DNA from 3 places in the Bradyrhizobium sp. USDA 3397 genome. Region 2 is predicted to be linked to each of the others. Evidence: predicted binding sites of a transcription regulator. Region 2 holds the regulator's gene; each other region holds the start of a gene.
The links. Region 2 encodes HrcA, which represses chaperone genes, less so after heat shock. Its sites were predicted from a motif close to GTTAGCACTCNCNNNNNGNGAGTGCTAAC; they were not measured.
Positions count from the first base shown of each region.

Region 1: ACVWYQ_RS19185 (co-chaperone GroES) is a predicted target of HrcA. The motif match lies at 5,633-5,661, and genes of this name have one in related genera.
Region 3: groES (co-chaperone GroES) is a predicted target of HrcA. The motif match lies at 7,221-7,249, and genes of this name have one in related genera.

Region 1 covers NZ_JBSSDS010000001.1:4,165,295-4,175,913, reverse strand. The annotation lists gene ACVWYQ_RS19205 (ABC transporter ATP-binding protein/permease) at 1-1,207, opposite strand, end outside; gene ACVWYQ_RS19200 (META domain-containing protein) at 1,571-1,969, shown strand; gene ACVWYQ_RS19195 (hypothetical protein) at 2,094-3,299, opposite strand; gene groL (chaperonin GroEL) at 3,496-5,127, opposite strand; gene ACVWYQ_RS19185 (co-chaperone GroES) at 5,246-5,542, opposite strand; gene ACVWYQ_RS19180 (hypothetical protein) at 5,857-6,378, shown strand; gene ACVWYQ_RS19175 (protein phosphatase CheZ) at 6,562-7,347, opposite strand; gene ACVWYQ_RS19170 (hypothetical protein) at 7,606-7,845, opposite strand; partial or broken gene ACVWYQ_RS19165 (L,D-transpeptidase) at 7,829-8,495, shown strand; gene ACVWYQ_RS19160 (DUF2076 domain-containing protein) at 9,145-9,960, opposite strand; gene ACVWYQ_RS19155 (ChbG/HpnK family deacetylase) at 10,266-10,619, opposite strand, start outside.
Region 2 covers NZ_JBSSDS010000001.1:4,979,554-4,990,172, forward strand. The annotation lists gene pyrF (orotidine-5'-phosphate decarboxylase) at 1-67, opposite strand, end outside; gene ACVWYQ_RS22995 (NADPH-dependent FMN reductase) at 74-652, opposite strand; gene ACVWYQ_RS23000 (class I SAM-dependent methyltransferase) at 708-1,307, opposite strand; gene dnaJ (molecular chaperone DnaJ) at 1,396-2,532, opposite strand; gene dnaK (molecular chaperone DnaK) at 2,805-4,706, opposite strand; partial or broken gene ACVWYQ_RS23015 (hypothetical protein) at 5,101-6,031, shown strand; gene pncA (bifunctional nicotinamidase/pyrazinamidase) at 6,218-6,940, shown strand; gene grpE (nucleotide exchange factor GrpE) at 7,090-7,707, opposite strand; gene hrcA (heat-inducible transcriptional repressor HrcA) at 7,802-8,890, opposite strand; gene rph (ribonuclease PH) at 9,059-9,772, shown strand; gene rdgB (RdgB/HAM1 family non-canonical purine NTP pyrophosphatase) at 9,784-10,419, shown strand; gene hemW (radical SAM family heme chaperone HemW) at 10,406-10,619, shown strand, end outside.
Region 3 covers NZ_JBSSDS010000001.1:3,429,713-3,440,331, reverse strand. The annotation lists gene ACVWYQ_RS16050 (carbonic anhydrase) at 1-500, opposite strand, end outside; gene ACVWYQ_RS16045 (prolyl oligopeptidase family serine peptidase) at 1,499-3,613, shown strand; gene ACVWYQ_RS16040 (hypothetical protein) at 4,099-4,446, shown strand; gene groL (chaperonin GroEL) at 5,135-6,775, opposite strand; gene groES (co-chaperone GroES) at 6,861-7,175, opposite strand; gene noeE (nodulation protein NoeE) at 8,669-9,943, shown strand; gene cysD (sulfate adenylyltransferase subunit CysD) at 10,207-10,619, shown strand, end outside.

The DNA.
Region 1 (10,619 bases), 810 kb from region 2:
ACGGTCCGGTCACCAGCACGCGCTCCGAGGCCTGAATGGTGAAGGCCTTGGCGGCGACCAGCGGCGTGCCGTTGGGCAGGTTCACGCAGAGCTGCTCGAGGTCGATATGGCGGCCGGCGACCTCCAGCGCGATGGCAGGCTCATGTGCCGGCAGATTGACCGCCGAGGCGACCGACATTTCGAAGCCATCGAGGCGGGCAACCACCGCACGCCATTCGGCCAGGGATCGGTAGGCGGTCACGAAGAAGGACAGGGCCTTCTGCACGCTGCCGAACGCGGACCCGGTCTGCACCATCCCCCCAAGTTGAATCTTACCGGCGAAATAGGCAGGCGCAGTGAGGATGAAGGGGAAGATCACGGCGGCTTGGGAATAGCTCGCCGTGAAGGCAGTCAGACGCTTGGTCCGGCTCATGATCGCGTACCAATTGCCGACGACATAGCCGTAGCGGAGCAGCAGTCGTTCGCGTTCGGCGCCTTCGCCCTTGAGCAGCGCAATCTGTTCGGAGTTCTCGCGCACGCGGACGAGGTTGAAGCGGAAGTCGGCCTCGTAGCGCTGCTGCTCGAAATTGAGATTGACCAGAGGCGAACCGATCCAGTGCGTGAGCAGTGTGCCGAAGATCGCGTAGACGAGCGCCGCCCATACCAAATAGCCGGGGATGGGAAAGTCGATGCCGGAGATATGCAGCGGTGCCGCGTTCGACAGCCCCCACAGAATAACCACGAACGAGAGCAGCGTGACGATCGAGGAGAGCAGTCCGATGCCGATATTGAGAGTCTGCTCGACGAAACTCCGGACGTCGTCGGTGATGCGCTGGTCCGGGTTGTCGGCCGCATCGCCCTTGAGCTGCATCCGATAGTGGGTCGCGCTATTCAGCCATTCGGCCAGATAGTGACGCGTCAGCCATTGCCGCCAGCGAATCTGGAGCCACTGATTGAGATAGAGCTGGTAGACGGAAAGCGCGACGCTGGCGCTCGCGAGCAGTGTGAAGACGCCCAGCTCCCAGACGAAGCCGTTCCAGTCGCGCTCCTGGAGATAGTTGTAGAAGCGGCTGTACCATTGGTTCACGAGCACATCGATGGCGACCAGCAGCAGTTCGATCACGATCACCGCGGCGAGCAGGCCGCGGCCGGCCCATTTGTCCTCTGACCGGAAATAAGGGATGGCGATTCGCCAGACGATCGCGAGCGTGGCGCGGATGTTGTTCACAGAGCTGGATCTCCTCAGGGGATGTGCACGATGCCCAGAGCCAAATAGCTGAGGCGATGGCGGAAATGGGCGCGCTTAGACGAAAGTCGCAAGTTCTGCAATTTGCGTTGGATTGTCGCAGCCAGCAACCCTAGCATGGTGCCCGCCGGTGCGGGGCAGGGTGCTCCGGGATTTCGCGACCTTGTGAGCGGCCGGGAACCGCCGCATGCGCGAATTTTGCGGCGCGGCTCGCTTTCTCGTTCGGCGTTCGAGGCGCCCCGGGCTTCGCCATGCCGGTGCGCCCGGATCGACCATGCGCGAACCTTCTCAACGCCCCCGCCGTCTCATAGAAGGTGCGGCAAGTCAGGTCGGTCGAGAGGTCTCATGGTTTCGTTCCAGCGATTGGTGTGTGCGGCGGTTGCAATGTTCGCGATGTCCACACTCGCGCGTGCCCAGGAGGGGTTTCCGTTCGGCACCGAGATGACGCTGGAGGCGTTGCCGCAGGCAGGCTCGAAGCGGATTCCCAACATCGAGATCGGCGACAATGGCGAGGTCGTGCTGGAGCTCTGGTGCAAGGGCGGCAAGGGCCAGTTCTCGGTCGCCGGCAACACCGTGATCTTCGTGCCCGGCCAGATCGAGAACCGCAACTGTCCGCCGGCGAGAGCGCAGGCCGACGACGAGCTCGTCGCAGCCCTCGGCAGCGTCGAGACCTGGAAGCGCCAGGGCGACGTGCTGACGCTAATCGGCCCGAAGCCGCTGCGCTTCAGGACGACGGGGAATTAGGTCTCTGTCATTCCCCGCGAAGGCGAGGAATCCAGTACGCCGCACCTATCGATTCCATCGCTGCTGTCTCGGAATACTGGATCGCCCGGTCAAGCCGGGCGATGACAGCGGTGGCTGTCTCAGCCTACTTCCACACCGACTTGTCGGCGTCCCAGCGCTGGCCCTTCAGCTCCTTGACGAGCGCCTCGATCGAGCCGTTGTCGTCGGGCAGATCGCCTTCTTCGTCGAGGCTCGCATCGTCGGACAGATTGAGCCTGGCCCCGCTGCCCTCGTCGGCCGTCGTGGTCGCCGGGCTGCCGATCCAGAGCATGAGCTTGTCCGTGGTGCCCGGCTTGTCGGGCGAGACCAGGCCTGCGACCTCGATCGTGTCGGTGAGCTCGAGTGCCGGGAAGTCCTGGTTCGGCCGCTTGAACACCAGCTTGAGCCTGCCGGTGGCCGGGTTGAAGTTTTGCGTGACCGCCTTTGCGGCGAGCGTCCTGCTCAGCACGCTCGCCACCGCCGTTGCAAGCTTGCCCTTGTTGATCTTGTCGCCCTCGCGCCAGTCGGCCGCAGGGAAGCGGATGGTGCGGTCCATCTCGGTCATGCCTGCGGTCCAGCCTGCGGCCGTGACGCCCGGCATCGCCTTGAATTTCGCCAGCAGCGCGCCGGCGCGCTCGGGATCGACCGACATGGTGATGGTCTGCTCGCCCGCGCGCAGCGCGTCGCAGCCGACATTGAGGCTCGCCAGCGTCACCTCGACCTCCTGGCCCTTCAGGCTCTTCAGGAACTCGGTCGCGGCGTCGAGCTTGACCTTGACCGCGATCGCTTCCGGCGAGACGTCGGTGAAATCCTTTGGCTGCGCCGTGATGCCGTCGTCGGAGCTCTGACTGTCCAGGAATTCCTTTTCGCTGAGATCGGAATTGTCCGGCGAGGTCACTTCGGTCACCGCCTGGCCGATCGCGATCTGGCCGCGGAATTCAAACATGTCGCCGGACTGCTTGCGCGTCAGCTTGACGCTGACCGGCGACTTCTCACTGATGCTCTGCGTCGTTCCGGTCAGCGTCTGGCCGGCGACCTGGAGGTTGACGACGAAGCGGTCCTTGCGGTCGGAGTTTTTCGCGATGGGGTAGCAGACGTCGAGCACCGCCGCGGTCAGCGTCTTGCCCTGGCGCGTCTCCTTCAGGATCACGTCGGCATTGCCGTCCATCAGCCCGTCCATCGCGGTGAAATAGCGCGTCTCGGCTCCGCCCGGCGCGGTCGCCTTCGGCGACAGCTTCATCTGGGCGGAGGCCTGCGGCGGAACGGCGAGCAGGGCCAGAACGGCCGTGGAGCAAACCAGAAGCGCACGCATCGATGACATCCTCGCGCAACGGCCATGATCCGGAAAGCGTGAAGCGGTCTGAGGATCATGCCCAAACAATCAGAATCGGCGCGCCACCGTAGTGGGTTTTGGCCGCTGGTTGAATCGGAAAGCGAAACGGGCAGGGTCGGCAAAAAAGAAGGCCGCCCGGAGGCGGCCTTCGCAACTCTGTCACGGAACGGAAGGCTTAGAAGCCGCCCATGCCGCCGCCGGGGGGCATGGCGGGCGGAGCTTCCTTCTTCGGCATCTCGGCGACCATGGCCTCGGTGGTCACCAGGAGGCCGGCCACGGAGGAGGCGTCCTGCAGCGCGGTGCGCACCACCTTGGCGGGATCGATGATGCCCTTCTCGACCATGTCGACATAGTCCTCGTTCTGGGCGTCGAAGCCGAAGGTCTCGGACTTGTTCTCCAGGATCTTGCCGACCACGATCGAGCCTTCCACGCCGGCGTTCTCGGAGATCTGGCGAATCGGGGCTTCCAGCGCCTTCAGCACGATGTTGATGCCGGCCTGGACGTCGTCATTGGCGTTGGTGAGACGGCCGACCGCCTTCTTGGCGCGGAGCAGCGCGACGCCGCCGCCGGGGACGATACCTTCCTGAACCGCGGCGCGGGTGGCGTTGAGCGCATCCTCGACCCGGTCCTTCTTCTCCTTGACCTCGATCTCGGTGGCGCCGCCGACGCGGATCACCGCGACGCCGCCGGCGAGCTTGGCGAGGCGCTCCTGCAGCTTCTCGCGGTCGTAGTCCGAGGTGGTCTCCTCGATCTGGGCCTTGATCTGGCCGACGCGGGCCTCGATGTCAGGCTTCTTGCCGGCGCCGTTGACGATCGTGGTGTTCTCCTTGTCGATCACCACCTTCTTGGCGCGGCCGAGCATCTTCACCGTGACGTTCTCGAGCTTGATGCCGAGCTCCTCGGAGATCAGCTGGCCGCCGGTCAGGATCGCGATGTCCTCCAGCATGGCCTTGCGGCGGTCACCGAAGCCCGGCGCCTTCACCGCGGCCACCTTCAGGCCGCCACGGAGCCGGTTGACGACCAGGGTAGCCAGCGCCTCGCCCTCGACGTCCTCGGCGATGATGACGAGCGGCTTGCCCGACTGCACCACGGCCTCCAGCACCGGCAGCATGGCCTGCAGGCCCGAGAGCTTCTTCTCGTGCAGGAGGATGTAGGCGTCCTCGAGCTCGGCGGTCATCTTCTCGGCGTTGGTGACGAAGTAGGGGCTGAGATAACCGCGGTCGAACTTCATGCCCTCGACGATATCAACCTCGGTCTCGAGCGACTTGTTCTCCTCGACGGTGATGACGCCCTCGTTGCCGACCTTCTGCATCGCCTGGGCGATCATCTTGCCGATGGCGGCATCGCCGTTGGCCGAGATGGTGCCGACCTGGGCGACCTCGGAGGAGGCGGCGACCGGCTTGGCGCGCTTCTCGATGTCCTTGATGACGGCGGCAACCGCGGTGTCGATGCCGCGCTTGAGGTCCATCGGGTTCATGCCGGCGGCGACTGCCTTGGCGCCTTCGCGCACGATGGCCTGGGCCAGCACGGTCGCGGTGGTGGTGCCGTCGCCGGCGAGGTCGTTGGTCTTGGAGGCGACCTCACGCACCATCTGGGCGCCCATGTTCTCGAACTTGTCCTCGAGCTCGATCTCCTTGGCGACCGTGACGCCGTCCTTGGTGATGCGGGGGGCGCCGAAGCTCTTCTCGATGACGACGTTGCGGCCCTTGGGGCCGAGCGTCACCTTGACGGCGTTGGCGAGAACGTCGACGCCGCGCAGCATGCGATCGCGCGCGTCTCCGGAAAACTTGACGTCTTTGGCAGCCATGGTCTGCAATCCCTCGTGTTATGTGATGTGTGTTGTCTTGTGCCGTGCGGCGGAACGATGGATGCCCGGATCGCCTGGATCCGGGCATGACATTCAGCGGCTGTTCAGGCGGACGGCCTTAGGCCAGCACGCCCATGATGTCCGACTCCTTCATGATCAGGAGCTCTTCGTTGTCGATCTTGACCTCGGTGCCCGACCACTTGCCGAACAGCACGCGGTCGCCGACCTTGAGGTCGATCGGGATCAGCTTGCCGGTCTCGTCGCGGCCGCCGGGGCCGACGGCGACGACCTCGCCTTGGGACGGCTTTTCCTTGGCCGTGTCCGGAATGATGATGCCGCCCTTGGTCTTTTCCTCGGCGTCGATACGTTTGACCACGACACGGTCATGCAGCGGACGAAATTTGGATTTAGCCATGACGTTTCCCTTTGGAGGCTCGCTTCGGAAGTAGTGGGGTCGGTGGGGCGGCGCTTCCGTCCGCCCTCGCGTCGAGGATCGAACGGCGCGCTTAGCAATCGGGCTTTCCGAGTGCTAATAGTGGGTCCGGAAATATGGCTTGGCCGCGATCCTGTCAAGCAAAGGTGGTTAAGCGATTGTTGAGGCGGATATAGGATGGTGGCATTGGAAACTCGCTCGGGGCGTCGCCGTAGAGAACGACGTCATTGCTCCGGCAGCGGTTTTGCGCTTGGCTGCGGGAGGGGTGCGGCCATGGTCTTGTTCGGGGGAATGCCATGATCAGTTCGGCTCACGCGCGCACGGTTGCCAATCTGGCGGTCGTCTCTTGTCTGGCGCTGCTGCTGGGCGCCTGCGGCGGCGGCTTCAACCTGCCGTCCCTCACGTCGTCCCCGCCGCCGCCCGAAGCCGAACCTGGCGTCGCTCCGGAAATGCCCGCCAGCATCCGCGCCGACGAGATCGTCGGCCGCTGGGGCCTCGCCTCGTTCCAGAACCCGGCCGATCGCGCCCGCACCGAGAAGATGGCGCGCGAGCAATGCAGAAACCCCTACGTGATCACCGCCGGTTCCTCCGGTGGCGTGATCATGCATCTCGCCGACCAGGCGACGCCGCAGGAGCTGCGGCTGAAGGGCTCGCCGAGCGGCAAGAACTACATCGGGCCGGCCGGCCCGACCCCCGGCGACCAGGACCGCGAAATCGTCTCCTTCGACGGTCGCGTCATGATCACCCGCTTCATCGACAAGGACGCCGGCACCCGCTACGGCAACATGGTCTACGTCCGCTGCGCGCCCAGGGCGTAATATCTCTCCTTCGTCATGCCCCGCCAAGGCGGGGCATCCAGTATGCCGCGGCTTCCCGGCTCAATCACTGATGCCTCTGGAATACTGGATCGTCCGGTCAAGCCGGACGATGACAGCGGAGGGGTCCTAAACAAAAAACGCCGGCCCAAGGCCGGCGTTTTGTTATTCCTATATCGCCCCCGCTCAGTCGAACAGCGCGTCGATGTCGTCCTGCGAGGCGTGGCCGACGTCGCCGGCGAGCTTGGGGCCGTTGAGGAGCTTCTCCTCCTCGCTGCGATTGTCGACCTGCGCCGGCACATGGGACTTGATCGCGTCGACGCCGCCCCAGATCTCCATCATCGCGTTGATGTGCTGCTCGATGAACTTCATCGTGCCCATGACCTTGCTGATGCGCTGGCCGGTCAGGTCCTGGAAGTTGCAGGCTTCGAAGATCGAGATGACGCGTTCCTGAATGTCGTCGGCAAGGCGCTTCTGCTGATCGATCGAGTCCACCTTGGACATCGCGCTGGCGGCCTGGTCGATCGATTCCGCGGCTTCGAGGATCTGCTGGGTCGCCTGCTCGGTGCCGCCGACCACGGCGCCGAGCTCGCCGTTGACCTTGGCCATCTCGCCGCCGTCGAAGCTCTTGCCGTGCAGCGTCGCGATCTCGCGCTTGGTGCGGTCGATGGCGTCGTGGATGAGGTCGAGCTCGACCTTCAGCTTCTCGCACTGCTCGATCTGCGCCCGGTAGGTCTCGAGCATGGTGCGCGCTTCGGCAAGCTCGTGCGCGGTCGAGGCGTCGATCGCCGCCATGGCAGCGCTGCCGGACAGCGGGGCCGCGACGATGCCCTTTGCCATCTGGGCGCGGATCGCGCGAAGCTCGGCCATGATCTCGCTATGCATCGGGAGTGCCTCTTCAGTTACGTCTACAATGGGCATCTCGCCACCGACGATATCTTCGACGCGAAAACGCTTGCGGTGAACAGCCATCAGGATACTCCCCCCACCTCACTCACGCGTCTTTGTAGACAGAAGCGATTTAACACGAAGTTCACAGCAGGAACTGCTGATCGGCCGCGCGCGACGCGGCGCAAAGAAGCGATTAACCATCACCGCGCGGCGTTCATCGAAAATAAACGCTGATCGCCAAATTGCAGGCGCACTCGCGACGTGGTGAATCCAAACGCGCTGTCCGTTTACCAAACAAAACGGCTTTTGCTTTTTATTGACCACGTCGAAGAGCGCGGATCAGCCACCGGCTCTCCACGACGCATGTGATCTAGACGAAACAGTACAGAGTACGTCGATGTTCAAGAAAATGTCTGTCGCGCTGCTCGGCAGCGCTTGCACCTTCATGGCCGGCGCGAACGACGCAGGCGCCTTCGACAACAGCGTGCCGAACGATCCGCCCGCGGTGCTGTACCAGCCGCGCGTGCCGCCGGCGCCGGTGCGCGTGGCGTCCCATTCCAACATGGGCGGCGGCTTCATCGAATTCCTGTTCGGCGATGGCCCCGGCCGCGGCCCGGCCTACGGCGCCGGAGCGGCCGGTGTATCAGCAGCAGCCGGGCTATTACGACCAGCGGCGCCTGCCCCCGATGGGCGAGCCGCAGATGCAAGGTGGGTATCAACAAGGCGGATATCAGCAGGGCGCGTCTCCGCAGCAGGAGGCGGTCGATCCGCGGCAGCGTCCGTTCGATCCGAAATTCGAGAAACAACTCGTTGACTATAGCGGCAAGGAAAGTCCCGGCACGATCGTAGTCGATACGCCGAACAAGTTCCTCTATCTCGTCGAGGGCAACGGCCGGGCATTGCGCTACGGCATCGGCGTCGGTCGTCCCGGCTTCACCTGGTCCGGCGTGAAATCGATCACCGCCAAGCGCGAATGGCCGGACTGGACGCCGCCGGCGGAAATGCTCGCGCGCCGGCCCGATCTGCCCAGGCACATGGAAGGCGGCCCGGAAAATCCGCTCGGTGCCCGTGCGATGTACCTGGGATCGACGCTCTATCGCATCCACGGCTCCAACGAGCCCTGGACCATCGGCACCAACGTCTCCTCCGGCTGCATCCGCATGCGCAACGAGGACGTCATCGACCTCTATGGCCGCGTCAATGTCGGCACCAAGGTCGTGGTGTTGTGAAGCGTCATGCGCTCGATGGAGCGATCAAGTCCGGGTGCCGCGTCGGCTCGAAATGCGCGGCGTCGAAGGGACGCTGCCGCCGCCAAACGTCTGCCTGAATAGTCCTACGTCCGATGACGGTGCCTCGACCCGGGACGAAGGACAGCGGAGCGGCGAGGACGAGTTGATGAAGCCGAATGCGGTGCGCGAGCCGAGCGGTTCAGCCGCCGCACCGACAGCTCTGCCTTCCTGAGGCGCTCGTGCAGTCCCTCCAACTCGTACAATTCGGTGATGAGATGGGTCGTGACGTCGCTCAGGGTCGCGATGCGCTGTTGAAGTGAACTCATTCTTAAAACCCCCGACTGTAGCCAAGAGAGGCAGCCACGATGTGTGGCATAAGCAATGTGTTCTTCCAATTGAACACCCATGTCCAAATTTGGAAATCCGGGAGTCTACGGCGGCGTGTGTCGGAGGACGATTTCGCTCGGTATGGTGAAGTCAGGCGCACCTCGTGACGTTTTGCACGGTGCTGTCCGACAACGCACGCACTAGTCATATTATATCGAATGGCATCATGGCGTGTGGTGGCAGAGCAGAAGTGCGTCGAGCTCTGCTTGAACAGAAATCGGCCGCCCGGAGGCGGCCGTTCCACATCTGTCGGTCGAATGGCCTACGCGTAATCGCTGCCGCCGTCGTCGTCGCCGCCGAAATCGCTGTTGTCGGCCGTGTCGAAGCTGTCGTCGTGATCGTTGCCGTAGTTCTGGTCGTAGTTGTCGCGCTCGTTCGACGCCTGGTCGAAGAAGCCCTGGCGGGATTCCCGGTTCGAGCCGATGTCATCGAGGCCGGCCTCGCGCGCCAGCGAGCCGCCGGACTGATCGCCGCCGCCCCAAGGACTTCCACCAGCGCTGCGGTCGCCGAGCGCGTTGCTGTCGCCAAAACCCTGCTGGTGCGATCCGCCCATCATGCCGCGGATGCTCGAGAGCAGCAGCGAGCCGCCGACGACGCCGGCTGCGGCCGCCGCCGCCGTGCCGAGGAACGAGCCGCCGCCACCGCCGATCGGCGGAGCGCCCTGACCCGGACCTTGGCCGTAAGCCTGTCCGTAAGGCGGCGCGCCGTAACCCGGCTGGCCTTGCGGCATCGCCTGTCCGGTATTCCAAGCCGGACGCTGCTCACGCTGCGGCACATTCGGCACCGAGCCGCGGGACGGGCCGCCGCCAAACAATGTGTCGCGCATGGTGTCGAGGAAGCCGCCGGACTGCGCCTGCTCGGGCGCGTGGGCCGCTTCCAGCTCCTGGATGCGGGCATTGGCGCGCTTCAGCGCTTCGTCCTGCACCAGCGTGGTCTGCACCAGCGCGTAGATGGCGCCGGGCGCCTTGCGCAGGCCGTCGGAGATCGCGGCAATCGCATCGGGATCGCGCGGTGCATTCTCGAGCTTAGAAAGCCGGTCAAAAAGGTCGTCGACGAGCTGGCGTTCCTGCGGCGTCATGATCTGTCTCCTTCGCGCCAAACCAAGCGCGAGAGGAGATGTAGGGTTCCATTATGGCCCCAACAGTGCCGGCCGGATTAAATTTCGGTATGCGACAAGCTGCCTCGCCGCTTCGGCAGATTTCTCGCGTCTTCGGCGGTTTCCTTGATCAGAAGTGGGACGTCGTGCCCCATGCGGCTGACGGAGCGACCGTCGTCGTGGAAGCCTTCAGCCCGGTAAACGCCGAAAGACGTCTCCGTCAGTGAAAAACGCCAGCCTGGTAGCTCTGGAAAAAGGCGGTCTCGATTGTCCATGAGGGCAGCATATCACTTCAGTGTCACGTTGCTATCCGCCAGCAGGCGCGCGAAGGCATCGCCCGCGAGATAGGCGTGCTCGCGCTCGCGCACGTCGGTCATGGGATCGAGGCCGGTGAGGACATCGTCGACGAAGCCGGGATGGCACATCACGAGGCCGCCATCTGGGAGGCCGTCCAGGAATTGCCGCATCAACGCGCCGAAATCGGCGGCGCGGGTGAAATCATAGGCGCCGGCGAAAGCGGGGTTGAAGCTGAGGCCGGCGCTGCCGGCGCGGCGGCGGAATTGCGCGCTGAGACCATCGAGCACCAGCGCCTTCGGTGAGGCCAGCCGCTGCCGAAGCGGCAGATCGCGGCCGCCCTGGCG
Region 2 (10,619 bases):
CATCAACGCTCGCCAGATCGAGCGCAACGATCAGGCGGTCCTTCGGGGCGATCTCGGCTGGCGTCATGTCATCTCACATCATGCGTTGGGAAACGTCGATCAACTGCGTCACCAGCTCCTTCAGCGCGGCGATATCGCCCTCGTTCTTCAGCCTGTCCCTATCGTCATAGGCCTGGTCGGCAAAGGCGAGCGTGAGCTGGCTGGCAATCACGTTGGCGTGGCAGGCGGAGAGGATCAGCCGCAGGGCCTGCAGCGCGCGGGCGGCACCTAACCGGCTCTGGGACGCGCCGGCAAGCGCATAGACGCGGTTGCGGAACACCTCGCCGCGCGCCTCGTGCAGCTCGTGCACGCGGCTGACCCAGTCGATCGCGTTCTTCAGCAGCGGCGGCACCGATGCGTTGTATTCGGGCGAGACGATGAGGACGCCGTGATGCGCGCCGATCATGCGCTTCAGATTGATCGCGTGCTTGGGCACGCCGGATTTGGCCTGGAGATCGCCGTCATAGATCGGCAGCGGAAAATCGGCGAGCGAGATGCGGGTGACGTCGACGCCGGCCTGAGCAAATTCATAGGCCGCCACCGCCGCCAGCTTCGCATTATGCGAGCCGGTGCGCAGCGAGCCGGGAATGATCAGGATCTTGGGAGCTGGCATCCAATCCCATGCGTTCGGCGAAACGAGCCCGCCGCGCAAAGAGGAGCCGGCGGAATTAATGCTTGCGATACACCCAGACGCGGGCCGGCGGAAGGTTCATCCAGATCCGTTCCGAGGCCTCTGTGGACACGCCGGACAGCGATTTCGGGATCGGCGGCACCACCGCATAGGTGAACTGGATGAAGGGCGCACCGGGCGCGAGCGCGGTGAAGGCATCGCGGATGAGCCGCAGCCGCGTCAGCATCGGCTTGGTGACGAGCGGCAGGCCGGACACGACCGCGCTGGCCGGCGTGCTCAAGACGTTCCAGAGCGTGTCGCGCAGGCGGTAGGCATCGCCCTGCACCACCTTGGCTTGCGGGTAGCGATCGCGCAGCAGCGCGCAGAAGCCGGGATTGTATTCGACGAGAACGAGACGCTTCTGGTCGATCCCGCGCTCGATCAGCGCGGACGTGATGGCGCCGGTGCCGGGTCCGAGCTCGACCACCGGTGCGTCGGAATCGGGATCGACATAATGAGCCATGGTCCGCGCCAGCAGCTTGCCGGACGGCATCACCGCGCCCATGTGCAAGGGCTTTTCGATCCACGACCTGAGAAAGCGCACCTCGTCATCGAGACGAGGCTTCTTCAACGCACGCGCGGACGATGGCAATGGCATGTCGGGACCGGACGGAACCGCAGGACCGCGGCGTGTCAGAAAATGGTCATAAAGACGTATAGGCCGGAGGCGATACGGTCAAGACGCGTCAGTTCGCCCGATTGCCGAAGAAATCCTTGACCTTGGCGAAGAAGCCCTCGGCTTCCGGCTGGGTGTTGCCGGAGGAGAGCTTCTCGAACTCGGCCAGCAATTCCTGCTGCTTTTTGGTCAGGTTCTGCGGGGTCTCGACCATGACCTGAACGTACATGTCGCCCATCTGGCGCGACCGCAGCACCGGCATGCCCTTTGATGCAATGCGGAATCGGCGACCCGACTGGGTGCCGGCGGGCACCTTCACCTTGGTCTTGCCCTTGTCGATGGTCGGCACCTCGAATTCGCCGCCGAGCGCGGCGGTCACCATCGAGATCGGCACGCGGCAATGCAGGTCCGCGCCGTCGCGCTGGAAGAACTGGTGCTGGGCCAGCGACAGGAAGATGTAGAGGTCGCCCGGCGGCCCGCCGCGCACGCCAGCCTCGCCCTCGCCGGCGAGCCTGATCCGTGTGCCGTCCTCGACGCCTTGCGGAATGTTGACCGAGAGCGTCCGCTCCCGGGTGACCCGCCCTTGTCCCGCGCAGGACGGGCAGGCGTCCTCGATCATCTGGCCGCGGCCCTGACAACCCGGGCAGGTTCGCTCCAGCGTGAAGAAGCCCTGCGACTGCCGCACGCGGCCGGCGCCGCCGCAGGTCGAGCAGGTCTTGGGCTTGGTGCCAGCCTTGGCACCGATGCCCGAGCAGGCCTCGCAGGTGACCGAGACCGGAATCTCGATCTGCGCGGTCTTGCCGCCAAAGGCTTCCTCGAGGGTGATTTCCATGTTGTAGCGCAGATCGGCGCCGCGCTCGCGGCCGCCGCGGCCGCGCTGCCCGGCCATGCCGAACAGGTCCTCGAAGATGTCGGAGAAAGAGGAGGCGAAGCCGGCACCGAAACCGGCGCCGCCGCCGAAGCCGCCGCCCTGCTCGAACGCGGCGTGGCCGTAACGATCATAGGCGGCGCGCTTGTCCTTGTCTTTCAGGACCTCGTAAGCCTCGTTGATTTCCTTGAACTTGACTTCGCTGGTCTCATCCCCGGGGTTGCGGTCGGGATGGAATTTCATCGCCAGCTTGCGGAACGACGATTTCAGCTTGCCTTCGTCGGCGTCGCGTTCGACTTCGAGGGTCTCGTAATAGCAGCGCTTGGTGGACGTGGACATGATGAGCTCGGTCTATCCAATCGCGATTCAAGTTGGCGCGGAACAACGCTGACATGCGGCGGAATGAGCGCCCTTCGACCTTGCGGCAGAGAGCAGCCTGGCAGCGCTGAGAATAACGGCTGGGAATTGATCGATCGTAACGGGGCCGACTTTGAAGGAGTCTTGAAAGGAGTCTTGGCCCGCCCGTCCCGACACGATGGCCTCCCCCGCGAGGGAGGAGGCCGGTAGCGTGTGTGGGGTCCAAGCCGTCCGCATCGTCACCCTCTCGGGGCTTAAGCGGACTTCTTGTTGTTCTTGTCGTCGTCGACCTCGGTGAATTCCGCGTCGACGACGTCGTCCTTGGCCGCATCCTTCTTGGCGTCGGCCTCGGCCTGCTGCTTGTACATGGCCTCGCCGAGCTTCATCGAAGCCTGCGCCAGCGTCTGGGTCTTGGCCTTGATCGCCTCGGCATCGTCGCCCTTCAGCGCTTCCTTGAGGTCGCTGACGGCATCCTCGATGGCGCGGCGCTCGCTCTCGGCAACCTTCGAGCCGTGCTCGGCCAAAGCCTTCTCGGTCGAATGCACCAGGCCATCCGCCTCGTTCTTGGCGGTGACGGCCTCGCGGCGCTTCTTGTCCGCCTCGGCATTGGCCTCGGCGTCCTTGACCATCTTCTCGATGTCGGCTTCCGACAGGCCGCCGGAGGCCTGGATGCGGATCTGCTGCTCCTTGCCCGTGGCCTTATCCTTGGCCGAGACGTTGACGATGCCGTTGGCGTCGATGTCGAAGGTCACCTCGATCTGCGGCATGCCGCGCGGCGCCGGCGGAATGCCCATCAGGTCGAACTGACCGAGCATCTTGTTGTCGGCCGCCATTTCACGTTCGCCCTGGAAGACGCGGATGGTGACGGCATTCTGGTTGTCTTCAGCCGTCGAGAACACCTGGCTCTTCTTGGTCGGGATCGTGGTGTTGCGGTCGATGATGCGGGTGAACACGCCGCCCAGCGTCTCGATGCCCAGCGACAGCGGGGTGACGTCGAGCAGCAGCACGTCCTTGACGTCGCCCTGGAGCACGCCTGCCTGGATCGCAGCGCCGATCGCCACGACTTCGTCCGGGTTGACGCCCTTGTGCGGCTCCTTGCCGAACAGCTGCTTCACGACTTCCTGGACCTTCGGCATGCGCGACATGCCGCCGACCAGCACGACCTCGCCGATCTCACCGGCGGTGACGCCGGCGTCCTTCAGCGCCTTGCGGCAGGGCTCGACGGTCTTCTGGATGAGGTCGTCGACCAGCGCCTCGAACTTGGCGCGGGTGAGCTTCATCGTCAGATGCTTCGGGCCGGTCTGATCCGCGGTGATGAAGGGCAGATTGATCTCGGTCTGCGTCGTCGACGACAGCTCGATCTTGGCCTTTTCAGCGGCTTCCTTCAGGCGCTGCAGCGCGAGCTTGTCGTTGCGCAGGTTGATGCCCTGCTCCTTCTGGAACTCGTCGGCGAGATAACCCACGAGGCGCATGTCGAAGTCTTCACCGCCGAGGAAGGTATCGCCGTTGGTCGACTTCACCTCGAACACGCCGTCGCCGATTTCGAGAATGGAGATATCGAACGTACCGCCGCCGAGGTCATACACCGCGATGGTACCGGCCTTGGTCTTGTCGAGACCATAGGCGAGCGCGGCCGCGGTCGGCTCGTTGATAATGCGCAGCACTTCGAGGCCCGCGATCTTGCCGGCGTCCTTGGTCGCCTGGCGCTGGGCGTCGTTGAAGTAGGCAGGAACGGTGATGACGGCCTGCTCGACCTTCTGGCCGAGATGGGCTTCCGCGGTCTCCTTCATCTTCTGCAGGATGAATGCCGAGACCTGCGAGGGCGAGTAGGTCTGGCCGTCGGCCTCGACCCAGGCGTCGCCGTTGGAAGCCTTCACGATCTTGTAGGGAACGAGCTTCTTGTCCTTCTCGACCATCGGGTCGTCGTAGCGGCGGCCGATGAGGCGCTTCACTGCGAAGAAGGTGCGCTCGGGATTGGTGACGGCCTGGCGCTTGGCGGGCTGGCCGACGAGGCGCTCACCGTCATCCGTGACGGCGACGATCGAAGGCGTCGTGCGCATGCCTTCGGAATTCTCGATGACTTTGGCGTTCTTGCCATCCATCACGGCGACGCACGAATTCGTGGTGCCGAGGTCGATCCCAATGACCTTTCCCATGGTCCTGATATCCTTCTTTTTGCGGCAGGTTGGCTGGGCCCAAGAGGCACCCGAACCGAAACCCCCTAAGATCAAACATCCGCGATATTGCGATGATTGAGGCTCATATAGGAGGGGGGGAGGGGCCCGCAAGGACCGAAGCTAGGTTTCTGCCGCTAAAACATCGGGTTTTGGAAGGTGATATCCGGGCTCAACCGCCCTTGCGGGTGAGGAATTATTAACAGGTCCGGGCCTCGGCAAGCCCCCGCACCCGCAAGCCCGCCCGCCCTGTTGCGGCGAGGCCAAACCGGCTAAAAGGCGGACCGACCGCACAGCCGGCGCAGCTGCTTCGCGCGACAAAGCGGCCCGGTGGCCGACCATCGAACGGCCTCAATGTGAACCAATCAGAGTGGCCATGAAGCTGATCCGCCCCCTCGCCGCGCTCGCCCTCCTCGCCGTAACAGCGCTTCCGGCCTTCGCCGCCGACGTCGTTTTCCCACCCGGCTTGCGTCTCGGCATGGTGCCGTTGATCGGCCTCAGCACGGCCAAGACCTTTCCGGGCTTCGAGAGCGAGGACGGCAACGTCAAGGTGCTGGTCACCGAGCTGCCGCCGGCCGCCTATGGCGAGGTCGTGAGCGCCTTCAATTCCAATCCCGGCGGGACGGGCGGCGTCAAGCAGGACAAGGTCGAGACCCCCGCTGGCCTTGCCTATTTCACCACCGAAAGCGGCAAGGCCGGCGATACCCCGGTGAAGCGCTATTCGATGATCGTGCCCGGCGCCGGCTTCTCCGGCTATGTCGCGGTACAGATCCCGGAGAATGCGACCAAGATCTACACGGACGAGGCGGTGCGACAGATGTTCGCGAGCGCCACCACCCGCAGGCAGGTCTCGGCCGAGGAGCAGATCGCGCTGCTGCCGTTCAAGATCACCGATCTCGCCGACTTCAAGGACATCAAGACCCTGGCACCGGGCTCGAGCATCATCCTGGCCGACGGCGATGAGAGCGTGGGCTACGAGGATGATCCTCGGCCTGATCGGCGCCACCCCGCAAGCCGCCGACGACCGCGCCCGCTTCGCCCAGGAGGCGGCGCTCCAGATTCCCGGCGTGCGCGAGTCGCGCATCACCATGTCCGAGCCGATCCGCATCAACGGCCAGCAAGGCTTCGAGACCCGGATCGACGGCGTCAGCGGCAAGGACAAGGTCCCGGTGACGGTGGTGCAGTGGATCCGCTTCTCGAGCGGCGGCGCATCATTGCGCATCATCGCCAGCGCCCCGCGCGACCAATGGCAAGCCGCCTTCACCCGCTTCCGCGCCGTGCGCGACGGGATTCAGCCGAAGGGGTAGGGCCCGAGGCGCTTCAACACCTCCAATGTCATCCCCGCCTGGTGCGCAATTGCGCACGGGGGGCGACGATGATGTTGGGGCTAAGAGCCCAACTGCTCATCAGCCCGGCTGCATTTTCAGGCTTCTGTTCGTATACGAACGGAACTAGGCTTCCTCCCGTTGGATCATCCTGGAGGGGAGGTAGACATGCTGGTTCGGCGACAGGTCTTGGCAATGCTTGGAACGACGGCGCTGGCGACGCTCGCGCCAACCGCGCTGTTCGCGGCCGCACCGATCAAGCCGGACGAAGCGTCCGCGCTGCTCGTGATCGACGTGCAGAACTGCTTCCTGCCCGGCGGCAGCCTCGCCGTGAAGGAAGGCGAGCAGGTGGTGCCGGTCATCAACAAGATCTCGAAGGCATTTGCGAATGTGGTGCTGACGCAGGACTGGCACACGCCGGGCCACGTTTCGTTTGCGTCGGTTCATTCCGGCAAGAAGCCATTCGAAACGGTCGACCTGCCCTACGGCAAGCAGGTGCTGTGGCCGGACCATTGCGTGCAGGGCACCGAGGGCGCGGCGCTGTCGAAGGACCTGTCGATCCCGCACGCCGAGCTCATCATCCGCAAGGGATTTCACAAGAACGTCGACAGCTATTCGGCCTTCCTCGAGGCCGACGGCAAGACCTCGACCGGGCTCGCCGGCTACCTGAGGGGCCGCAAGATCAAGCGCGTCTTCGTCGCTGGTCTTGCGACAGATTTCTGCGTCGCCTGGACCGCGCTCGACGGGCGCAAGGCGGGCTTCGAGGTCTATGTGGTGGAAGACGCCTGCCGCGGCATCGACACGCAGGGCTCGCTCGCCAAGGCCTGGGCCGACATGGCCAAGGCGGGCGTGAAGCGGATTCAGTCTGCGGATATCGCGGTGAGCGCGTAGGCGGCGCGCCATCTTCCGTCATTCCGGGGCGCGCTTCAGCGCGAGCCCGAAATCCATTGTGCGGTTGTCTCTGCTGTTCGATGGATTCTCAGGTGCGCATTGCGCACCATAGTTCTCGACTTCGTCGAGCCCCGGAATGACGCCAACACTCAATTCGCCGCGCTGCTCGACTCGTTGTTGTTCGCCGCGGGCGCAGTCTTCGCGCCGCCCTTGGCGACGCCGACCAGCGCCGGGCGCAGCACGCGGTCACCAATGGTGTAGCCGGCCTGCATGATCTGCACCACGGTGCCCGACGGCACCGACGCGTCAGGCACTTCGTACATCGCCTGGTGGAAGTTCGGGTCGAACTTCTGGCCCTGAGGATCGAGCTTCTTCACGCCGTGTTTTTCCAGCGCGTTGAGCAGCGCGCGCTCCGTGAGCTCGACGCCCTCGATCAACGAGACCAGGCCGGGATCGGCCGCAGCACGCGCCTCCGCCGGAACGGCATCGAGTGCACGCTGGAGATTGTCGGCGATGTCGAGCACGTCGCGCGCGAAGCCGGTGATGCCGTAGAGGCGGGCGTCGGCGACTTCCTTGGCGGTGCGCTTGCGCAAATTCTCCATCTCGGCCAGCGTCCGCAGCATGCGGTCGCGCGCTTCAGCCGCTTCCTTTTGCAGGGTTTCGACCGAACCCGGCTCGGGATCGTCGGGCATGATGTAGGGTTTCGACACCACGGGCTCGCCGGTCGCTGCAGTCGTGTCTTGGGGTTGCCGGTCTTGCTCGGTCATCGGCTCTGATCTCGAACTCGTTTCAGGGATGTTGGCCCGGATATCGTGCCTAAACTCGCGAAAATCAAGCGCCCGTGATCGGCGGAAAGGCCGGTCAGCCCCCCAAGAGGCGGCTGACGATGCGGGCGGCGTAGTCCACGGTGGGGATCACGCGGGCATAATTCAGCCGCGTCGGGCCGATCACGCCGAGAACGCCGACGATGTGGCCGGCGGCATCCCGATAGGGCGAGATGATGGTGGACGACCCCGACAGCGAGAACAGCTTGTTCTCACTGCCGATGAAGATGCGCACGCCTTCGGCGGTCTCGGCCCGGCCGAGCAGGTCGATCACGCCGCGCTTGGTCTCGAGGTCGTCGAACAACAGCCGAACCCGCTCCAGATCCTCCAGCGCATGCAGATCTTCGAGCAGATTGGCATGGCCGCGGACGATGAGCTGGCGATCCTCGCTCTCGCCGCCGGACCAGCTGGCGATGCCGGCCGAGATCACTTTCTGTGTCAGCTGATCGAGCTCGGCACGGGCCTCGCCGAGTGCGGTCTCGAGCTCGAGCCGCGCCTCGGCCAGGGTACGGCCCCGGATCCGCGCATTGAGGAAATTGCCGGCCTCCGTCAGCGCCGAAGAGGGAACTCCGGGCGGCAGCGTCAACACGCGGTTTTCGACCTGGCCGTCTTCGCCGACCAGGATCACCAGCGCTTTTTCCGGTTCCAGGCGGACGAATTCGATGTGCTTCAGCCGCGCATTGGATTTCGGCGTCAGCACGACGGCGGCCGCCCGGGTCAGGCCGGAGAGCCGCATCAAGGCCTGGTCCAGCGCCGCCTCGACCGATTGCGCCTCGCCGACGGACGAGAGCTGGCTCTGGATCGCCTGCCGCTCGGCCTCGTTGAGGTCGCCGACCTGCATCAGGGCATCGACGAAGAAGCGCAAGCCCAGTTCCGTCGGCAGCCGGCCGGCCGAGGTGTGCGGGGCATAGATCAGGCCGAGCTGTTCCAGATCGGCCATGACGTTGCGGACCGAGGCCGGCGACAGCGGCATGGCGATCAGGCGGGAAATGTTGCGCGAGCCGACCGGCTCACCGGTCGCGAGATAGCTTTCGACAATTTGACGAAAGATGTCGCGGGAACGCTCGTTGAGCTGGGCAAGGCCTGCGCGCGGCGCGATCAGATGGATCGGATCGTGATGGGCCACAGACGGTAACTCCTCTCAGATACTTATAATTTGTCCATCCGGGCCGCTTCTGACAAGCGTCGCGTTTACGGGCCGGCGGTCAGGGGGTGAATAAGCCCTTGCCGCCCACCCCCGCCCCACCTACAAGCACCGCGAACAGCCTATTCCCGCGAGTTTTGGAGATTTCCCATGCGGCCAAGCCGCCGTGCGCCCGACGAATTGCGCCCCGTGACGCTGGAGCGCGGCGTGGTCAAATATGCGGAAGGCTCCTGCCTGGTGAAATTCGGCGACACCCATGTGCTGGTCACCGCCACGCTGGAGGACCGCCTGCCGCCGTGGCTGAAGGGTCAGGGCCGCGGCTGGGTCACCGCCGAATACGGCATGCTGCCGCGCGCCACCTCCGAACGCACCCGCCGCGAGGCCTCCGCCGGCAAGCAGAGCGGCCGCACCGTCGAGATTCAGCGTCTGATCGGTCGCTCGCTTCGCACCATCGTCGATCTCGAAGCGCTCGGTGAGCGTCAGATCACGGTCGATTGCGACGTGCTCCAGGCCGACGGCGGCACGCGCACGGCCTCGATCACCGGCGCCTGGGTGGCGCTTGCCGATTGCATCAACTGGATGAAGGCGCGCAACATGGTGAAGGCCAACGTGATGCGCGACAACGTCGCCGCGATCTCCTGCGGCATCTACAACGGTACGCCGGTGCTCGATCTCGACTATGCCGAGGATTCGGAAGCCGAGACCGACGCCAATTTCGTCATGACCGGCGATGGCCGCATCATCGAGGTGCAGGGCACCGCGGAACGCGAGCCGTTCACGCAGGACGAGTTCCTGAAGCTGATCGCCCTGGCGCAGAAGGGCATTGCGCGTCTGGTGGACTTGCAGAAACTGGCCGTGGCGTAGTCAATAGGCCCATGCACCGCCGAATCACCGACAAGCTCGTCATCGCCACTCACAATCCCGGCAAGCTCGCCGAGATGAAGGAGCTGCTCGCGCCGTACGGGATCGAGGCGGTGTCGGCAGGCGAGCTTGGCCTCCCCGAGCCCGAGGAAACCGGCAACGATTTCCGCAGCAACGCTGCGATCAAGGCGGTCGCCGCAGCGCAGGCGACCAAGCTTCCCGCCTTCGCCGACGATTCCGGCATCGTCGTCGACGCACTCGACGGTGCGCCGGGAATCTACAGCGCGCGCTGGGCCGGTCCATCCAAGGATTTCAACGCGGCGATGGCGCAGATCGAGCGCCTGCTGCAGGAGCGCGGCGCCACCACGCCGGACAAGCGCAAGGCCCACTTCGTCTCCGCGCTTTGCGTGGCCTGGCCCGACGATCATCGCGAGGAGGTCGAGGCGCGCGTCGACGGCACGCTGATCTGGCCACCGCGCGGCACGGCCGGCTTCGGCTACGACCCGATGTTCCTGCCGGACGGGCACAGCCGCACCTTCGGCGAGATGACCAGCATCGAGAAGCACGGCCTGCCGCCGCTCGGCCTCGGCCTGTCGCACCGCGCCCGCGCTTTTCGGAAACTGGCGGAGATCTGCCTTGAGCCGCGCTAACAAGGATGCGTTTGGCGTCTATGTGCACTGGCCGTTCTGCCTGTCGAAGTGCCCCTATTGCGACTTCAACAGCCATGTCCGCCATGCCGCGATCGACGAGGCGAGGTTTGCCGCCGCCTTCGCGCGCGAGATCGCAACGACCGCCGAACGCGCGCCCGGCCGCGAGGTCACCTCGATCTTCCTCGGCGGCGGCACGCCGT
Region 3 (10,619 bases), 1.5 Mb from region 2:
TCGTCCTTCAAGGATTTGATCGCGGCACCGACAGCGCCGCAGCGATCATGGCCGAGTACCAGGATTAGGGGGGTATTTAGCACGGCCACCGCATATTCCATGCTGGCGATGGTCTCATCGTTGGCGAAATTACCAGCGACACGGCAAACGAACAGATCGCCAAGTCCGCTATTGAAAACATACTCAGGGACGATTCGTGAGTCGGCGCATGTTAAGACTGCCGCATATGGATTTTGCCCGCCGACCAGAGCTTTGCGTTCGTGCCTGAAGTCGCCGCCTCGCGATACGCCCTGAACATAGCGCGCATTGCCTTCCATTAGTCGCTCAAGCGAAGCCTTTGGCGAGAGCAGGTTATCTGGTTTGGGCGGCGCTGTTGGCTCGATCGCGCTCGCGATCCTGCCGCCAAGCAGCATGCCGGCCGCCGAAGCAGCGAATAGCACCAGAGAGCGGCGGGATGGCACCGTCGGACGAGGCAGGATCGGGAGGCACTCTTCACACATGTCTTTCCTCTGAGGGAGCTTCTCCAGTGCGTTGCGTGATTTCGGCCTCGCTTCGCTGCAGAACCCGCGCCTGACCAAATTGAGCTGCAATCAACCGAGTTGTACAGGCAAGTGATCGATGCGCTCGCCCTTACATCTATAGCTGCTCTTCGTTGCACCCTTGTGAGCCTGTCCGAGATGGCCGCGAGCAGAATTTAAAGAGTCTTCGCGACCTTCATAACGATTTCCAGACTACGTCCTGACGCAGCGTGAGGTTCAAGTAATTTCATCCCGTGCGACTCTTGCCCGCATGCCAGGACATCGGCAGCCTTTCTCCAATGCAGTATTGTGCGGCCTATTGTGCAGCGCCGTTCCTGCTGAGTGCGGAACAAAGTTGGATAGCACAGCATGTATTCCGCCGAATTCGGTTGGCGAAAACGAGATCACGACTGCCGTTGCGGTAATCGGTGCTCCGCGGCCAAGACCAATCTGGTCTAGGCACCCCGTCGCGGAGGTCAGTGAATAGCGAACGCACCAATCGGCCACTCCTGATGAACAACTAAAGCACGTTGGCCTGATTCGGGAGCGAGAAAACATCCGTGAGATTGCAAAGAGTGATCATCGAGCCCCGGAGTGTGGGGTTTCTCACAAAATGCTGCAACTGAATGGATAACTGCCGTTTCTGAATACGAGCCGTTTGCCACTAAGCAAGCCGCCAGCCCATTTAGCGCAATCATTAGCGTTATTGTCAAACAGAGCGAGGCGAACTTTGCAAGTGCGACAGAAGCGTAGAACTCATGACAATGCTGCCGAAGCTAACGCCGCAATGTCAGGTGCCGACGGGCGAGCACTGAGCCACCGGGGGACCTCGGAATTTCCGGCGGCACGCCGCTTGCTTCGTTGGTCCGGTCACAGTCCGGCGCATATCCGTTGTCGCGACCCAATGCGCATCGTCCGTTCGCTCTGCCCAGCTCCAAACTGCGCGAGCCGGGCGGCCCAAGCAGTTCAGGATAACTTCTATGAAACACTCACTCCTCGCCACCGCGTTGCTTTCAATGGCGCTTTTGTCATCTGCGGCATTACCCCAGAAACCGGCCCATGCGGCGGCGGTAGAGGATCCCTTCCTTTGGCTCGAGGTGATCGATGGACCGCGCGCACTCGCTTGGGCGCGCGCCGAGAACGATAAGACGCTCGGAGTGCTCCAATCAGAACCCCGTTATCATCGCTTCTATGAGGAGGCGCTGAGCATCCTCCAAGCCGAGGACCGGATCCCGTATGTTTCGTCGGAGCGGCAGGGTCTCGGCAAGTTATGGCAGGACGAGAGCCACGTGCGCGGCATCTGGCGTCGTACCACTGACGGCTATGGCAGCTCGGAGCCGCTCTGGGAGAGTATTCTTAGTATTGACGAGCCGGCGGCCACGGAGAAGAAGAACTGGGTCTTGAAGGGCGGTAGCTGCCTGCCGCCCGAAGAGCGCCTGTGCCTCGTCGAGCTCTCTGACGGCGGGAAGGACGCTGTGTTCATTCGCGAGTACGATCGGCATGCCAAGGCCTTCGTACCAACCGGATTCGATCTTCCGGAGGGAAAGCAGGACGTCAGCTGGGTCGACCGCGACACAATACTCATCGCGCGCGATTGGGGCGAAGGGACCATGACGCCGGCGGGCTATCCCTTCGTCGTGAAGGAGCTCAAGCGCGCTCAGCCGCTGGTTCAAGCGCGGGAGGTCTTCCGTGGGGAGCCGAACGATGCGATGACGGCGACCTTCGTGCTGCGGGACAGCGAAGGCAGGATTCATGCGATCGGCGCCATACGCGCCATCAGCGCCTTCGAGCGGGAGTATGTGCTTCTCGGGCCCAAAGGACCGATCAAGCTTAACCTGCCAAAAATGGCGGACATCGTTGGCATCGCCAGTAACCGCTTGCTAGTGACGCTCGACGAAGACTGGGCGCTGTCCGAAAGCACCCACTTTGTTGCGGGTTCGATCCTCTCATATGACCTGGCCGAATGGAAGCAGGATCCGCTTCGCGCGATGCCCTCGGTGGTCTTCCAGCCCGAGGCTCGGCATGCGCTCAGCGGGCTCGTGGTCACCAAGAGCGCTTTAATCCTGACGATCCTTGACAATGGTCAGAGCAAGGCTTTCATCTACAGCTACGACCAGGGTGACTGGCGGGCTACGCCGATCCCGTTCCCTGTCAACATGAACGTCAGCCTGTCAGCCGTTCGCCCTGAAACGGACGAGGTGCTGTTCACGGTCTCCAGCTATCTCGTGCCGACTTCCCGCTGGTACTTCGACGCGGCGACCAAACGTCTCAAAATGGTGACGACGACATCTCCTCAGTTCAACGCGTCCAACCACGTTGTGGAGCAGTTCGAGGCAACTTCGCTCGATGGGACAAAGATTCCCTACTCTCTGGTGCGTCCGAAGAACGCAAGGCTCGGGGAGCCGATCCCAACCCTTCTCACTGGCTATGGCGCGTTTCAAGAACCGCTCCTGCCATTGTTTGACGGAGCGATAGGGCGGCTCTGGCTTGAGCAGGGCAATGCATATGTTCTGGCAAACCTGCGCGGCGGCGGCGAGTTTGGGCCGCGATGGCACGAGGCTGCCCAGGGGGCCACAAAGCAGCGGACGTGGGACGATTTCATCGCCGTCGCGGACCTGATTCGCCGGAAGATCACCTCTCCGCGTCGATTGGGCGTGGTCGGCGGCAGCCAGGGAGGTCTGCTGGTAGGCACCGCAATTACGCAGCGACCCGACCTTTTCAATGCGGCAATCATGCAGGTGCCGCTGCTCGACATGCTTCGCTTCGCAAAGTTGGCCGCGGGCGCCTCCTACATCGGTGAATATGGTGATCCCGCCGTTACGGAGCAGCGCGGATGGCTCGAGGCCTACTCGCCCTATCAGAGGCTGGTCCCCGGCAAGACCTACCCGATGCCTTTCATTCTCTCCTCCACAAAGGATGATCGCGTGCACCCGGCGCACGGCCGCAAGGCAGCCGCTAGGCTTGCTGCCCTCGGCCAGCCTTATTTTTACTTTGAGAACTTCGAGGGTGGACACAGCGTGGCTGCCAATCTCAAGGAACATGCGCGCCGGCTGGCACTCGAATACACCTATGCATCCAAGCGGCTTGTGGATTGAGTAATGTCAGCGAGGGAGTTCGTTGAGGCCGCCAGCGCAGTTGGTGGCCTGTCGGCATCAGCGCGTTTGAATGGAGAGCTCACGGAGCGGGCCTGTTTGTACCCTAAAAGAAGGCGGACAGGTGAAGCGCGCGAGGTTCACGGAAGGGCAGATTATCGTGATTTGATTGTCCCGCTTATAACAGCGATCCCCATCGAGCTACTTGCGCTCTATGACTCTATCCAGTTACTCCCAAGCTCCGCGAGACCTCTCAGCAAAGAGCTCTCCTCCGTGCAAGGATCATTCGGATGATTTTTGGACAACGGAGCGCAGTCCACAAACCTTCAGTGATGAAGACGCAGCCCGCAGCATGAAGCTTTTGCTTTCCGAGCAGCAAGATGCTCAGGGTAAACGCGATCTGCCGCCAGTCCATCGACGCTGTGTTCGGCATCATCAGCCGCAGGCAATTGCGTGAGCGGCTTGCGCTCTCATTCAGGGGTTAGAAAATGGCAGAACAGATTCATTCGCACGCGGTGGTGTGGATCGACCGACTCATTGCCAAGATATTCTTCATAGGGCTAACGGGCGTCAGCGCCACGACCGTGCGCGCGCATAAATCGTGTACGATTGGAGCTTCCGGTGTGAATAATGATTCAACGTTTCTCGTCAGGATAGGTGGGGTCCTGAGTAGCTGCACCGATCTGCTGATCATCGGGCCGGAGACCGAGCACACTCAGCTAATGCACTTTCTGAGAGCAAACAGGCTGGACCTCACCATCCAAGTCGAGACAAGCAATCCTTCGACCGACCGGGAACTCGTAGCGCTCGGGCGAAAGCGCTTCCGACTGGATTAAGCTCTTTGCTTCTGATTGTCGACCGTGCTCCAGTCTTCCCGGAAACCACTACCTCTTGCAGGCGTCATCCGTTTAGGTCGGTCAGTAAGCGCCTGTGCAGAGGGCGCTCCTTGAGTTGGCGGACGATCGCCGGTTCGGTTCGCTCTTAGCGCCCAACCTCTAGCTAGCTCGTTTAAGTGCGGTTTGCCAGCTCTGTACTCCGGTGCCGATTTCTCAGAGGAGATAGATGGACGAGCGGCATTTCCGCTTCGCCAGTTCTCATCGTGCCTGAGGACATGCTGTGTTCGTAATCATTCCAGAGAGACTCGCGTCACCTGCGGTGCGGCTTGTTGCACGACGCAAGCCCGGCATATTCCAGGACGGTTGAACTGATCCGAGGTCGCCAACGTCACAGAGGAGGACCGGCCTTGATGGGATAGTCGCATCAAAATGCCGTGCCTTCGGCTTCCAGGTCTGCCGTTCTATGCAATTGATTATCCGTTCCTCCCGCCTGCCCTGACTTGACGGATGCCATTATCGCGCAGGCGGCGAAATCCTAAGCGAAGCGTCTGTATGGCTTTGGCAACTGCTGATCGCCATATCCGGCGAGCACTAGACTAGCGCACCAGAATCGCAATGTGGAAAGAGTTCTGCGCCAAAAGACGACCCCGGCATTTCGCTGCCGGGGTCGCATTTTTAGCGAGAGTGGTCAGAAGTCCATGCCGCCCATGCCGCCTCCCGGCGGCATAGCGGGCACGGCTCCATTCTTCTTCGGCAGCTCGGCAACCATGGCTTCCGTGGTGATCAAGAGGGCGGCAACAGAGGCTGCGTTCTGGATCGCGGTGCGCACCACCTTGGTCGGATCGATGATGCCCTTTGAAACCAAGTTGCCATACTCGCCGGTTTGCGAGTCGAAACCGTACGCGTATTGCTCCTTCTCCAGGATCTTGCCAACGATCACCGAGCCGTCTTCACCGGCGTTGATCGCGATCTGGCGAGCGGGGGCCGACAGCGCCTTGCGCACGATCTCGACGCCGGTCTTCTGGTCCTCGTTCTTGGTGCGCAGGCCCTTGAGCTGCTCGGAGGCACGGAGCAGGGCGACGCCGCCGCCCGGAACGATGCCTTCTTCCACGGCCGCGCGGGTCGCATGCATCGCGTCATCGACGCGATCCTTGCGCTCCTTCACCTCGACCTCGGTCGCGCCGCCGACGCGGATCACCGCGACGCCGCCCGCGAGCTTGGCAAGACGCTCCTGGAGCTTCTCACGGTCGTAGTCCGAGGTGGTCTCCTCGATCTGCGCCTTGATCTGGGCCACGCGCGCCTCGATGTCGGCCTTCTTACCGGCGCCGTTGACGATCGTGGTGTTCTCCTTGTCGATCATCACCTTCTTGGCGCGGCCGAGCATGTTGAGCGTGACGTTCTCGAGCTTGATGCCGAGATCTTCCGAGATCGCCTGGCCGCCGGTCAGGATCGCGATGTCCTGCAGCATGGCCTTGCGGCGATCGCCGAAGCCCGGAGCCTTGACGGCCGCGACCTTCAGACCGCCGCGCAGGCGGTTCACGACGAGCGTGGCCAAGGCCTCGCCTTCGACGTCCTCGGCGACGATGACCAGCGGCTTGCCGCTTTGCACCACGGCCTCGAGCAGCGGCAGCAGCTCGTTCAGCGAGGAGAGCTTCTTCTCGTTGATCAGGACGTAGGCATCGTCCATCTCAACGCGCATCTTGTCGGCATTGGTGACGAAGTAGGGCGAGATGTAGCCGCGGTCGAACTGCATGCCCTCGACCACGTCGAGCTCGGTCTCGAGCGACTTGGCTTCCTCGACGGTGATGACGCCCTCGTTGCCGACCCTCTTCATGGCGTCGGAAAGGAACTTGCCGATCTCGGCATCGCCGTTGGCCGAGATGGTGGCGACCTGGGCGATCTCGTCGTTCGAGGTGACCTTCTTCGAGTTCTTCTCGAGGTCGGCCACGACGGCTTCGATCGCAAGGTCGATACCGCGCTTGAGGTCCATCGGGTTCATGCCGGCGGCGACCGACTTGGCACCCTCGCGAACAATCGCAGCGGCAAGCACGGTGGCGGTGGTGGTGCCGTCGCCGGCCGCGTCAGCGGACTTGGAGGCGACTTCGCGCACCATCTGCGCGCCCATGTTCTCGAACTTGTCGTCGAGCTCGATCTCCTTGGCGACGGTGACGCCGTCCTTGGTGATGCGGGGAGCGCCGAACGACTTGTCGAGCACGACGTTGCGGCCCTTCGGACCGAGTGTGACCTTCACCGCGTTGGCGAGAACGTCGACGCCGCGCAGCATGCGGTCGCGGGCGTCTACGCCGAACTTAACTTCTTTGGCTGACATGTGGGTTTTCCTGAGTGTTTCACTTGGTCTCATCCTTGGCGGCGCGCGGCATGCGCTCCTCAGGATGAGTCCTGCGAGCGGTATTTTAGGCGGCCTTCTTCTTGGCGAACGGATCCGTGAGAACGCCCAAGATGTCGCTTTCCTTCATAATCAACAGCTCCTGGCCGTCGATCTTGACCTCAGTGCCTGACCACTTCCCGAACAGGATGCGGTCGCCGACCTGGACATCGATCGGAACCAACTTGCCGGACTCGTCGCGGCCACCCGGGCCAACGGCGATGACTTCGCCCTGGGAGGGCTTTTCCTTCGCAGTGTCCGGAATGATAATGCCGCCAGCGGTCTTTTCTTCTGCGTCGATGCGCTTGACTACGACGCGGTCGTGAAGCGGACGGAATTCCATGCAGATCTCTCCTAAGCAGTTACACAAGTTGAGTATTTCTCGATTGCTGGCAATCGAGGCCCGTGAGTGCCAACGCAGGCGCACCTGAAATAGGACTGATTTGTTGGGGAACAAGTGTTTGTAGGAGGAAAATCCTCACTCACCGCCGAGCTGTGAATCCGCTTCGGGCCAGTTAACCTCGCGAGCTTGCCGCCGAGCACCTATCCTGAGTGAGCTCTGTCTCTCTACCAATATCGCTTTACAGTTCGATTCCTTTCGCCCCCGCCTTGCAAGCCATGATCTTATACCAGACGGTAAAGCGCTGCCGATCTGGAGTAGCTTCAAATGAAACCGTCAGCTGAATTCGCAAGATCGCGCGGTCTTGGAATCCTGCGCCGAGATCGGGTTGCCTGCTTGGATCGATGGTCCGCTAGCCCTCGCGCCCGATCTGCCCGGTTTACGCCAGGGTGCCTCTGCCGGCATTGCGGCGGAATTGACTTTGGAGCAAATGGACGGTCTGGCGCGCGCGAAGCTGTCTCAGGCCGCCACGAAACGGGCATATGTTCCTCTCACTAGAGCCCGTCCTTATGCGATCTCGCCGGATGGCGTATACACGCGGACAGCGGCTCCGCCTCGAGTTGTCGAGCCGCCAGTGCGAGTTCGGCGTTAGAATAATCAGCTGAAAAAAAACCTTCTTTGGACTTTGATCTCGATCAGGCGCGCCTAGATCACAGCTTGAAGGTCGTGCTTGATGGAGAGATGTTCGGGCTTTGGCATCACGGGCGGTGTTCTGCCAGGCCGCGGCCAGACGGTGCCGCAAAAATGCGACACAGGGGTGTTCGACCTTGCTAAGTTTCGAGCTGCATCAGGCGGCAATGTTCTTTCGGCGCTCCTGCTCGGCATTGCAGACGACTTCCTCCTTCTCGTGCCAGCTTCGGCGCAGCGCTTGAAGTAAACTGCGCTTCGCCGTAGTAGCTACAGAGTGGTGCGAACGAGCTCCGCGCATTGCCATGCGACCTTTCGCCGGCCGGGTATGCGCAGACCACCAAGTGAGCGCGTCCGGTTCATGGCACGAAGACAAGACCTGCCGTCGGACTAGAATGGGTATTTGGCATCAGGCACGAGTATGAAGCTCTTGGCTCTGCACTGTGCGAGGGACCACAGGGCACAAGAAGCTGCGCCCTAGACGCGATAAGCGTCTCATCTGGCGATAAACCTCAGTATAGTTTTTTCAACCCTTCCCAAATCAGCTGTTTATCTTCGTACGATTGAGATCACCCTTTGTCTCACGTCTGCTAGGAGCCGGGGGGCCAATTGGAGCTGCCAAAGCGCCGGATCCTGCCGTATGGATCGAATTCGATAGGTTTCAGACGATGAGTTGCAGGCGACTTCCTTCTCACATGACCATGCCGCGCCCGGGTTCAATCCTTATAGAACCGCAGGGCTACCGTTACTTTGTTCGAGCGATGACCGCGGCGATGGCCGCTCAGCTTGTGCACGCATAGGGGGGACTCATGGTCGACTATACTAATCATTCGCCCGCAGTATGCTTTCTCCTTGGCCTTCCACGCTCCGGGACGACACTCCTTGCCCACCTGCTACAGCAGCATCCGGACATCACAGCTCCCCCCGAGCCCTGGCTAATGCTGGCCCTAAACGAATTTGGCAGGGTAGACCACCGTCACCCGGCAGTCGCATCAATGATCAAGACCGCGACCTCTGAATTCTTGGCTCGTATAGATCGTACGGTCGTCAGCCGCGCTTTTGCCGACGCGGCGTATGGCCAGTACTTGGCAGCGGCGGGCAAGCGTATCCTCATAGACAAGTCGCCGCGCTATTGGATGGTACTTGAGTTTCTGGAAACTCTCTATCCAAAGACGCCACACATCCTTCTGATGCGCAATCCCTATGCTATTGCCGCTTCCTTGAAGTCGACGTGGGGCATCCCCCTCCACGCAGAACCCTCCTGTTCCATCAGCATATCGTCGCTCGCCGATCTTCTGATCCGTGTACCCGACAGCATTGCATCTGCACTCGCTGATCTGGTCCTGGGGCTTCCTAAGCTTGCAGCGCACCGGGCTCGACCGCAGACGCAGCTAGTGCAGTACGAGCGCCTTGTCGCGCAGCCGGAAGCGGAAGTCCGCCGCGTGATCGTGGGCCTTGGCCTTGATCCAACAATCTCCGCGCCAACCACGACTGAGCAAACCCACTATCTTCAGTCAAGTAGCTTCGGAGATCGAAAGATCCTGGATAGACAGGCGGTCGATGACCGCTCTGTCCACGCCTGGCAAAACCAACTGAGCATCGAAGAGATGCAAACAGTAACCGATCTAATCGGCGCAGATCTGTTGGTGGAGCTCGGATATGAGCAAGAACTACGACAGGCACAGCAAGCTGGAGTTGTGGATAAAGGGAAAGAGGTAACCGAACTTTATCGTCGGATTTTTGAAATTTGGTGGAATTTGCGCTGCTCCGATGTAGGCGCAACGCACCTGGATTCCTCCAGCGCTGGGGCGCCAACCCATAGTGTCCGCGAGCCTACTGAGAGCTCTTACCGCAGCTCCGAGCTTCCGAGAAACGCCGAAGCACAACATATGTCTGGGTCCGAAACTGAGGACGGTGTGCCACTGGCAAATTCGACGGCAGCTCTGTTGAGCCAAGCGCTGTTGGCCTCGGAGCTTGATCGTGCCGTGCAGCTAGACGCTAGGCGTGATCGCGATGCCGTTATCGAGACGCTCCGAGGCGAGATCGCTCGGCTTGAGGTGGCTCTCAACAATGGCGTGCCATGACTTGCACGCCAGAGCAAAAGCCCTGCTCTCACTGTACTTCTTAGCCTGCTATTGAACAGAAATCAGGGCAGCAGAAGCTTTCGAGCGCACTGGTGTCATGCTAATTGCCGACCAGTAGATCGAATGGCACATGAGTGTTGGACTGTCATTGCTGTTCGCCGCCGCGACGTTTGAGCCGACGGAAGCGCTATTCAGCCGCCTGGGAATCGGTCCAATCAAAGCGGCACCTTAATCAAGAGAGAGCCTTTCATCGGAAAGAACTTATGCTGCCAATACATCTTCGCCGCCTCGAAGCTGAATCCATCGAAATCATGCGAGAGGTGGTCGCCGAGTTCAGTAAGCCGGTCATGCTCTATTCGATCGGAAAAGACTCGAGCGTCATGCTGCACATTGCAATCAAGGCCTTCTATCCCGCGAAGTTGCCGTTCCCATTGCTGCACGTGGATACAACCTGGAAGTTCCGCGAGATGATCACGTTCCGGGATCAGACAGCCAAGCGGCTTGGCGTCAAGGTGATCGTGCACGTGAATAAGGAAGGCATCGAACGCGGCATCAACCCGATCGATTCGGGGTCGGCGCTTCACACTCAAGTGATGAAGACAGACGCCCTGAAGCAGGCGCTCGATTTCTATCAGTTCGATGCGGCCTTCGGCGGAGCACGACGTGACGAGGAAAA